DNA from 4 places in the Duganella sp. CY15W genome. Region 3 is predicted to be linked to each of the others. Evidence: predicted binding sites of a transcription regulator. Region 3 holds the regulator's gene; each other region holds the start of a gene.
The links. The regulator FNR, encoded in region 3, switches genes on or off when oxygen is low (the NO sensors DNR and NnrR bind a similar motif). The targets are predictions, from matches to a motif close to TTGATNNNNATCAA.
Positions count from the first base shown of each region.

Region 1: paaA (1,2-phenylacetyl-CoA epoxidase subunit PaaA) is a predicted target of FNR. The motif match lies at 1,328-1,341, and genes of this name have one in related genera.
Region 2: GTP58_RS05585 (FliM/FliN family flagellar motor switch protein) is a predicted target of FNR. The motif match lies at 1,130-1,143, and genes of this name have one in related genera.
Region 4: GTP58_RS16810 (KamA family radical SAM protein) is a predicted target of FNR. The motif match lies at 1,265-1,278, and genes of this name have one in related genera.

Region 1 covers NZ_WWCQ01000003.1:418,974-421,158, reverse strand. Annotated here, with positions in the region: gene paaB (1,2-phenylacetyl-CoA epoxidase subunit PaaB) at 1-269, opposite strand, end outside; gene paaA (1,2-phenylacetyl-CoA epoxidase subunit PaaA) at 280-1,269, opposite strand; gene paaX (phenylacetic acid degradation operon negative regulatory protein PaaX) at 1,428-2,185, shown strand, end outside.
Region 2 covers NZ_WWCQ01000001.1:1,175,330-1,177,514, reverse strand. Annotated here, with positions in the region: gene GTP58_RS05590 (FliM/FliN family flagellar motor switch protein) at 1-67, opposite strand, end outside; gene GTP58_RS05585 (FliM/FliN family flagellar motor switch protein) at 70-975, opposite strand; gene GTP58_RS05580 (flagellar hook-basal body complex protein FliE) at 1,610-1,960, shown strand; gene fliF (flagellar basal-body MS-ring/collar protein FliF) at 1,982-2,185, shown strand, end outside.
Region 3 covers NZ_WWCQ01000002.1:884,472-886,656, forward strand. Annotated here, with positions in the region: gene GTP58_RS13450 (DUF2892 domain-containing protein) at 83-301, shown strand; gene GTP58_RS13455 (RNA polymerase sigma factor) at 301-819, shown strand; gene fnr (fumarate/nitrate reduction transcriptional regulator Fnr) at 867-1,625, shown strand; gene GTP58_RS13465 (FixH family protein) at 1,626-2,123, opposite strand; gene ccoG (cytochrome c oxidase accessory protein CcoG) at 2,135-2,185, opposite strand, start outside.
Region 4 covers NZ_WWCQ01000003.1:405,256-407,440, forward strand. Annotated here, with positions in the region: partial or broken gene GTP58_RS16800 (methyl-accepting chemotaxis protein) at 1-709, opposite strand, end outside; gene GTP58_RS16805 (cache domain-containing protein) at 706-1,167, opposite strand; gene GTP58_RS16810 (KamA family radical SAM protein) at 1,337-2,185, shown strand, end outside.

The DNA of each region.
Region 1 (2,185 bases), on a different contig from region 3:
TCTTCCGGCATCGGGAAGAAGGTTGGATGGCGATACACCTTGCTGTTGGACGGTTCGAACAGCGCGCCCTTGTCGCCAGGGCTGCTGGCAACAATGTCGGCCGCGCGCACCACCCAGATGCTGACGCCTTCATTGCGGCGCGTGTAGACGTCGCGCGCGTTATTGACCGCCATCTCGGCGTCCGGTGCGTGCAGGCTGCCCACATGCTTGTGCGCCAGTCCATGCTGGCTGCGGATGAAAATTTCCCACAATGGCCATTCTTTACTCATGCTTGTCTCCTTAGGCCGCAGCGGCGCGCGCGGCTTGTTTGTCGGCGTGGGCGACCAGCGCGTCGCGGAACCACTCGCCATCGTCCCAGGCTTGCACGCGGGTGCGCAGGCGCTCGCGGTTGCACGGCCCATTGCCTTTGAGGACATTGTGGAATTCAGCCCAGTCGATGGCGCCGAAGTCGTAGTGGCCACGTTCGGCATTCCACTTCAGGTCAGGATCGGGCACGGTCAGGCCCAGGTATTCGGCCTGCGGCACGGTCTGGTCGACCATGCGCTGACGCAGTTCGTCATTGGAGAACAGCTTGATGCGCCACGCGGCCGATTGCGCGCTGTTGACCGACTCGGCGTCCGACGGCCCGAACATCATCAGCGACGGCCACCACCAGCGGTTCAGCGCATCCTGCGCCATGGCCTTCTGTTCGGGCGTGCCGCGGCATAGCGACAGCATGATGTCGTAGCCCTGGCGCGCATGGAACGATTCCTCCTTGCACACGCGGATCATGGCGCGCGCATACGGGCCGTACGAGCAGCGGCACAGCGGAATCTGGTTGATGATGGCCGAGCCGTCCACCAGCCAGCCGATCGCGCCCATGTCGGCCCAGCTCAGGGTCGGGTAATTGAAGATGCTGGAGTATTTGGCTTTGCCGCTGTGCAGCGCGGCCAGCAGTTCGTCGCGCGATACGCCCAGCGTTTCGGCGGCGCTGTACAGGTAGAGGCCGTGGCCGGCTTCGTCCTGGATCTTGGCCAGCAAGATGGATTTGCGCTTGAGCGTGGGCGCGCGCGTGACCCAGTTCCCTTCCGGCAGCTGGCCGACGATTTCCGAGTGGGCGTGCTGCGAGATCTGGCGTATCAGGGTTTTGCGGTAGGCTTCGGGCATCCAGTCCTTGGCCTCGATTTTGATGCCCTCGTCAATACGGGCCTGGAACGCGCGCTCTTCGGCGCTCATGTCGTCGGCCGTGCGGACCTGTTTCAGGCCGGTCTCTACCAGTTGTGCGTACATGGCTGTCTCCTCCTTCTCCACATATTACGATACATATTTTCGTTTGACTACGATTATTTTGACTCATATTAAAATGGTGCATTATGTTAATTTTTTGCTGCGGCCAGCGCGCGGCAAAAGTAAACTATTGATTCCATGTACAGATTAGTAAGCTGCCTATGAATTGCAACGACTGGATTGCCGGATTTCTGGCCAGTGACCCGCCGCGCTCGAAATCGCTGGTGGTCACCATCTTTGGCGATGCCATCGTGCCCCATGGCGGCATGGTGTGGCTGGGCAGTCTGATCGAGCTGCTGGCGCCGTTTGGCGTCAACGACCGCCTGCTGCGCACCTCGGTGTTCCGGCTGGCGCAGGAGGGCTGGCTGGGCGCACAGCGCGACGGCCGCCGCGCATCGTATGCGATCACGCCCGATGCGATGGCGCGCTTTGTGCACGCCTACCGCCGCATCTACGCGCCGCCCAATGTGCACTGGGACGGCAGCTGGACCCTGGTGCTCAACGGCGACGGCGCGCTCAACGCCGCCGAGCGCGCCAGCGTGCGCAAGGAACTGCTGTGGGAAGGCTATAGCGTGATTGCGCCCGGCATCATGGGCCATCCGGCAGCCGACGGCCCGGCGCTCGACGAGCTGCTCAAGCGGCTGGGCGTGGCCGGAAGGCTGTTTGTGGTGCAGGGCAAGTCGATGCGCCAGGTGGCGGCACGCCCGCTCAGCGACCTGGTGGCGGCGGGCTGGGATGTGGCAGGCGTGGCGGCCGGCTACAACCGCTTCATCGCCCAGTTCGAGCCGCTGCTGGCGGCGCTGCGCGCGGGCACGACCGATGGCGCGGCATTGGCGCCGGAAGCGGCGTTTGTGGTACGCACGCTGCTGATCCACGCCTACCGCCGCGTCCAGCTGCATGACCCGCAACTGCCGGTCGA
Region 2 (2,185 bases), on a different contig from region 3:
CGATGATCATTTCTTCCGACAGGTCTTCCAGCAGGGCGTCGCTAGGATTGGCTACGTTCATGTTCATCATTATTCTGCGTCTTCAAAAGAGGTTAAACAGAGTTTGCCTTTGTGCTCGGTGACTGCGGCCGTAAACAGGCGGGAATCTTCGAGCAAGACGTCTGCTCTGGCCAGGCTGATCGGGATGACGTCGCCAACCTGTAAATCGTACAAGCTGCCCAGCGTGACTTCCTTGCTGGCCAGGCGGCCGATCAGGCCGACCTGCAGGCGCTGCGCCAGCGGTGCGGCCGTCTTGCTCTTTTTGCCGGCGTCGCGGTCACGCAGCAGGCCGCGCAGCACGCTGGACATGAGGTGCTTGTCCAGCGCAAACCAGAACTGGCCGGTGGCGCCACTGGCGACGTCGGCCACGGTCACGGTGATGACCCAGGTGCCTTTCGGCGGATGCGAGCCGGGCACCGGCTTGAATTCGGTATCGGCAGGCTCGTCCGCTGGCGCAATCTCGCCCTCGGCCAGCGCCGGTTTCTCGATGGCTGGCAGGTTGAGTTCGATGCGGCCGGCCAGCGTGCCGGCCAACTGTTGCCCCAGCACCACAGCCAGACGCTCTTCGGTGGCGGTCACGCGCACCGTGCTTTCATCGACTGCGGAGGAGGTATCGGCCTTGGCTTCGCTCTTGGCGCCGCTGCCATAGCGGTAGTTGAGAACGCTGAGCAGCACCTTGCGTTCCATTGCAAACGCAATCTGGCCCGCCGGTGCGGAAAAACTCAGCCAGCGGCTGCGGATTTCATTGCCTTCCAGACGGCTGAAGCCCACATCGTCCACCTGGAAGCCGCCCCAGTAGCGGCGGTTCATATTCAGGCGCATCGACTGCGCCAGATCGTCGCGCAACTGCGCTGCAAAAATATGCAGCAGGTGCACCGGACGTCCCAGCAGGGAGGGGTCCAGGACTTGATGTTGCGTCTGTTTTGTCGTTGTCATGTGTTGGCCATGTCGGATAATTCTTCCCCACTCCTCCATCATCGCACTATCCAGCTAAAAACTGGTTACTTCCAGCGCAATTTTCAGGCTCGATAGCTAATCGTAACTTAAAGTAGGACGATCTCGGTAGCAGCATACATCAAAATTCACATTATTGCTAATAATCAATATTTGGCCCAATAAGTTATCCTGGGGCAAATACCGCTTTACAGGAATGTTGCTAGCAGGTAAGCTTGTTCCAGCTTGTCAGCGGCTTACATTGCTCTGCAACACACCTCAACAAACGGCGCTTAGTGAATGATTTATAACGATATTTGCTTAAATAAAACACTTCTAATCAGCCTGGAAACACACGGTGCGAAAATTTACATAGAGTAAATAAAAGCGGCGCCTGCCAGGCAGACCACCCATCCGCGACGCCGAGCACTTGCTCACCCTGCGCGTCCGATTTTGACCGACATGGCTACACTATCTTTCTTACAAGACTGTGACATGCGGCAACAGATGTGTCGCGCGTTTGGTATAGGACGTCACAATATCTGCCTTTGAGGCTTGCTGCTTTTCGGCAATCTCGCTAAGGTAGTCATCTGGATCCAATGCAGCAAAAAACGCGGTAAAAACGGGGGGTAGCAAGATGAGTAATGGATTCTCCAGCCTGATACAGGCCGATCTGGCGTCGTTGACCAACGCGGCGCACAACCTGGCAAACAGCAGCCCAACCATCGCTGCCGCCAACCAGTTTGGGGCGCAAGACGCCCAACCCACCTTCTCCTTTGCCCAGTCCATGCAAAGCGCCATCAACCAGGTCAACACCCAGGACGTCGAAGCGGGCCAGAAAATGGCCGATGTCGATGCCGGCAAGAGCGACGACCTGGTCGGCGCCATGCTGTCCAGCCAGGAAGCTGGCCTGTCCTTCTCGATGTTGATGCAAGTACGCAACAAAGTGATGGGCGGTCTCGACGAACTCATCAAATTACCGCTGTAAGTTTCTGCGAAAGCAAACAACGTGATCAACAACATCAAGTCCGCCTTTGAGCGCTGGCGAGCGAACCCGTCTGCGCCATCGCTGTCGCCTGCCCTGCTGAAAACCCTGTACCCCATGCTGATCCTGGCCATCGGCCTGACGGCGCTGGTGCTCATGTACATGTGGAACAACCAGGCCGGCTACAAGCCGGTGTTCGGCGCGCGCGAAAAAGTCTCGGCGCCGGAC
Region 3 (2,185 bases):
TTTTGAAACCTGCGCATCCAGATCCGTGTTAGCCGCCTCTTAGCTGGCGAGGGACTTCCTCGGCAACCATTAGGAGAGCAAAATGTTTTACGTTAAAAATGTACCGGGCTGGGAGCGCGTGCTGCGCGTGGTGCTTGGTCTGATCGTTGCCGCCGGCGCGCTGGCGCTGCTGGGCGGCGTCTGGGGCACGTTGCTGGCGCTGTCGGCCGCCGGCATCGTCGCGTCCGGCCTGGTGGGCTTTTGCCCGATGTGCGCCATGGTGGGCCGCCGTCTCGATAAAGCAGCAAAACAGGGAAAATAATGAGTCTTGCGCAACAACATCTGCCAGTGCTGGATGCAGCCCATCGCGGCGATCCGGCGGCGCTGGCGCAGCTGCTGCGGCTGTGCCAGCCTGACATCCGCCGCTATGCGCAGCGCAATTGCCTGATCGGCGATGTCGATGACGCCGTGCAGGAAGCCTTGCTGGTGCTATCGCGCAAGCTGTCGTCGGTACGCCTGCTGGCGGCGTTTTCGGGCTGGCTGTTTCAGATCGTCAAGCGCGAATGCCACCGGCTGGCGCGCACGGCGCTGGGCCACGATCCGTGGGACGACGAGCGTGCCGAGCAATGGCTGGCCAGCCAGGATACGGCGGGCTTGCGCGTGGAGCTGATCCGCGCGCTGGAATCGCTGCCGGCCGATTATCTGAACGTGGTGCTGCTGCGCGACTTTGCCGAGTTGTCGATCGCGGAAATCGCCGCCGAGACCGGTGACACCGTGGCAGCTGTGAAGAGCCGATTGCATCGCGCAAGACAGCTGGCGCGTGAATACCTGATTGGATGACTGCGGAATAGCCGCCAAAATCACACCCGATGGGCTACACTAGCCGCATGATACGAGAACTTCCTTCGCTGGTGATCCCCGGCGCAACGATAGAGGTCCTGAAGGCCAGCTGCGCATCGTGCAGCATGCACCAACTGTGCCTGCCTATGGGACTGGACAACAACGATATGGAACGGCTGGACCAGATCATCGGCCGCCGCCGCAAGGTTGCGCGCGGCAGCACGCTGTTCCGCATTGGCGATCCGTTCCAGAATCTGTACGCGATCCGCCTTGGCCACTTCAAGACCTACCAGGTCAACCGTGAGGGCGCGGAACAGATCACCGGCTTCCAGATGGCCGGCGAGCTGCTGGGCATGGATGCGATCAGTGCTGACCAGCACCATTGCACCGCCGTCGCGCTGGAAGACAGCGAGGTTTGCGAAATTCCATTCGCCACCCTGCAGCAGTTGCTGGCGGAAATGCCGACCCTGCTGCGCCACTTCCACCGCATGATGAGCCAGGAAATCACGCGCGAACAAAGCGTGATGCTGTTGCTGGGGAATATGCAGGCGACCCAGCGTTTTGCTGCCTTCCTGGTCAACCTGTCGTCGCGCTACGAGGCGCGCGGCTATGCGGCCAATATCTTCCAGCTGCGCATGTCGCGCGAAGAGATCGGCAACTACCTGGGGCTGACGATTGAAAGCATCAGCCGCCTGCTGTCGAAGTTCAAGAAGGAAGGCCTGGTGCGCGTCAGCAACCGCGAAATCGAGTTGCTGGACCCGCGCATGCTCAAGGCAATTACCGCCGGCACGGCGACCTGCGGTTAATCAGTCCGGCAGCAGCGCGACGCCCTGCTGCACCGGATATTTCCAGGCGCCTGCGAGGCGCCAGTCGCGCTTCGGTCCTTCCACCAGCACAATCCAGCGGCTGCGCTCCAGCATGGGCAGCGCCACGCTGAAGGCGCCGTTCTCATCCGGCACCAGCACCATGCGGATATCCTTTTCCGGCAGCGTGGCGTGCGACAGATGCAGCATCAGCGGGCCGGTGTCCTTGCGGTTGATGCGGCCGGTCAGCAGGCCGTTGGCGGCGTCGTAGCCGAGCGCCACCGACAGGCCCATCTGCGCCGCGACGCGGTCGCGGCGCAAGTCCTGATTGATGGCCTTGCCTTCCTTGTAGTAATCGCCCACCACCAGCGGATCGGCCGACGAGGTGGCCAGCCAGGCCGTGTAGGTACCGGCCACCACCACGATGGCCGGGCCGGCCATGAGCAGCCAGGGCCAGCGTTGTTTCCACCACGGGGTGACGGGCATGGCAAGTGTATTCATGACGAAGCTCCTTAGCGCGGCACGATGAAGACCGCGGATTCTTTCACATGCAGCGATGGGTC
Region 4 (2,185 bases), on a different contig from region 3:
CGGCCAGCGCCATCACCACGTCGGCGATGGTGCGGATGTCGCGCAGCATGGCGCTGCGCACGGCCATGGTGACGCCCAGCGACAGCGCGATCGACAGCAGCACCAGCAGCAGCATGCTGGTGTTCAGCGTGTGGAAGTCGGCCTTGGCGCGCGCGTGGGCCTGCACGCTGAGCTGCTTTTCCAGCGCCGAGAGCTGGGCCAGCTGTTCATTGAGCAGCAGGAACTGCTGTTCTGCGCGCGCCATGGCGTTGGTGGCGATGCTCTGGTCCATCTGCGCCATCTCCATGGTGTCCAGCACGGCCTTGCGGTAGGCGGCCAGCGCCTGCTGCGCCTGGGTGGCGATGGCGCGTTCGGTGTCGGCGGCGGCGGTGTCGCCGGCCAACTGGTGCAGCTGCTGGTCGATGGCGGCGTGGCGGGTCTTGATGTCGCGTGTGAGCGCATCGAGCCGGGCCGGGGCGAAGCTGCCGTTGATCCAGGCCAGTAGCTGGTAGATGTGGGCGTGGGCGTAGCGCGCCTCGCCGCTGATGTCGGCGGCCGCTTGCAGGCGCGCGGCGCGTACCTGCACCAGGTTTTCCAGCGAGGCGTTCTGGCGCACCATGCCGAAGTAGGCCGCGCCCGCGGTGGCGATCAGCAGCACCAGCACCAGGCCGGGCGCCAGCAGCAGTTTGGGACCGATGCGCAGTTTGTTCAGCATGGCGTTCTCGCTCATTTCTTGTAGATGCCGGCTTCCAGCACGACGTCGCCGACGCGCAGGATGTAGGTGGTCTTGGGTTCGATCTTGCCGGTGGTGGGATTCTTGTACTGGTAATCGACCCAGCCCTGGCCTTTTTTGGCTGCCAGCTCGATGATCTCGCGGCGGTATTTTTTACCGCTGGCGTCGGGGATGTCGGTCAGGTCCTTGCCGACGATGGACGGGTTGACCGGGTGCGCCAGCACGATGCCGGTGTGGAGGTCGCGGATGTCGACGTACAGCGCGCCCTGCAGGAAGTCGGGATCCTTGGCGGCGACCTTTTTAATCAGGGCGTCCTTGCCGTTGGCCTTGATGAAGGCGGCGCCTTTTTCCGCCATGGCGATGGCGTCTTTTTCGGTGGGTTCATTGGCGGCGGCTGGCAGAGGCATGGCGGCGGCGGCGACGGCAAGGCAGATGGCGGCGGTCAGGGTGTGCATGGACGGCTCCTGTAGTTGGATGGCCCAATGAACTGTACGCATCTGCACCGGCCGCGAATTGCGCTGGCGCAAGCCCTGCAACATTTCCATGTGTCACTTGATTTGTGGCAATTTGCCGGATGGCAAGCGGCCTAGCATGAGGGCTCTGACTCCCAAACAGGAACCCGCGATGGATACGCCCAAATTCAAACCGTTTATACGCCAGACTATTTCGCACTCCCGCCAGTGGGAGTGGATTCCGCCGGATTTGCAGGAGGCGGTGCAGGTGGTGTCGCATGTGCTGCCGTTCCGCACCAACGAGTATGTGCTCGATCATCTGATCGACTGGAACAATATCCCGGACGATCCGATTTACCGGCTGACCTTTCCGCACCGCGACATGCTGGCGCCGGACGATTATGCGCGCTTGCGCGAGCTGGTGCTGGGCAAGGCCAACCAGCCGGCGCTGGTGGAGCTGGTGCGGCGCATCCGCATGCGGATGAACCCCCATCCGGCGGGGCAGATGACGCACAATGTGCCGCGTGTGAATGATGCGCCGCTCAAGGGCTTGCAGCACAAGTACAAGGAGACGGTGCTGTTCTTCCCCAGTTCGGGGCAGACCTGCCATGCCTACTGCACCTTCTGCTTCCGCTGGCCGCAATTCGTGGGCATGGACGATATGAAGTTCGACGCCAGGGAAACGCACGAGCTGGCGGCGTATCTGCGCGTGCATCCGGAGGTGACGGATGTACTGATTACGGGCGGCGATCCGCTGATCATGAACACGCGGTCGCTGGCGGCGTATATTGAGCCGCTGCTGGCGCCGGAGCTGGCGCATATCCAGAACATCCGCATCGGCACCAAGTCGGTGGCGTACTGGCCGCAGCGGTTTGTGTCGGATCGCGATGCGGACGACTTGCTGCGGCTGTTCGAACGGGTGGTCGCGAGCGGCAAGAACATGGCCATCATGGGCCATTACAACCACGCGGTGGAACTGCGGCAGGAGATGGCGCAGCTGGCGGTCAAGCGCATCGTCGGC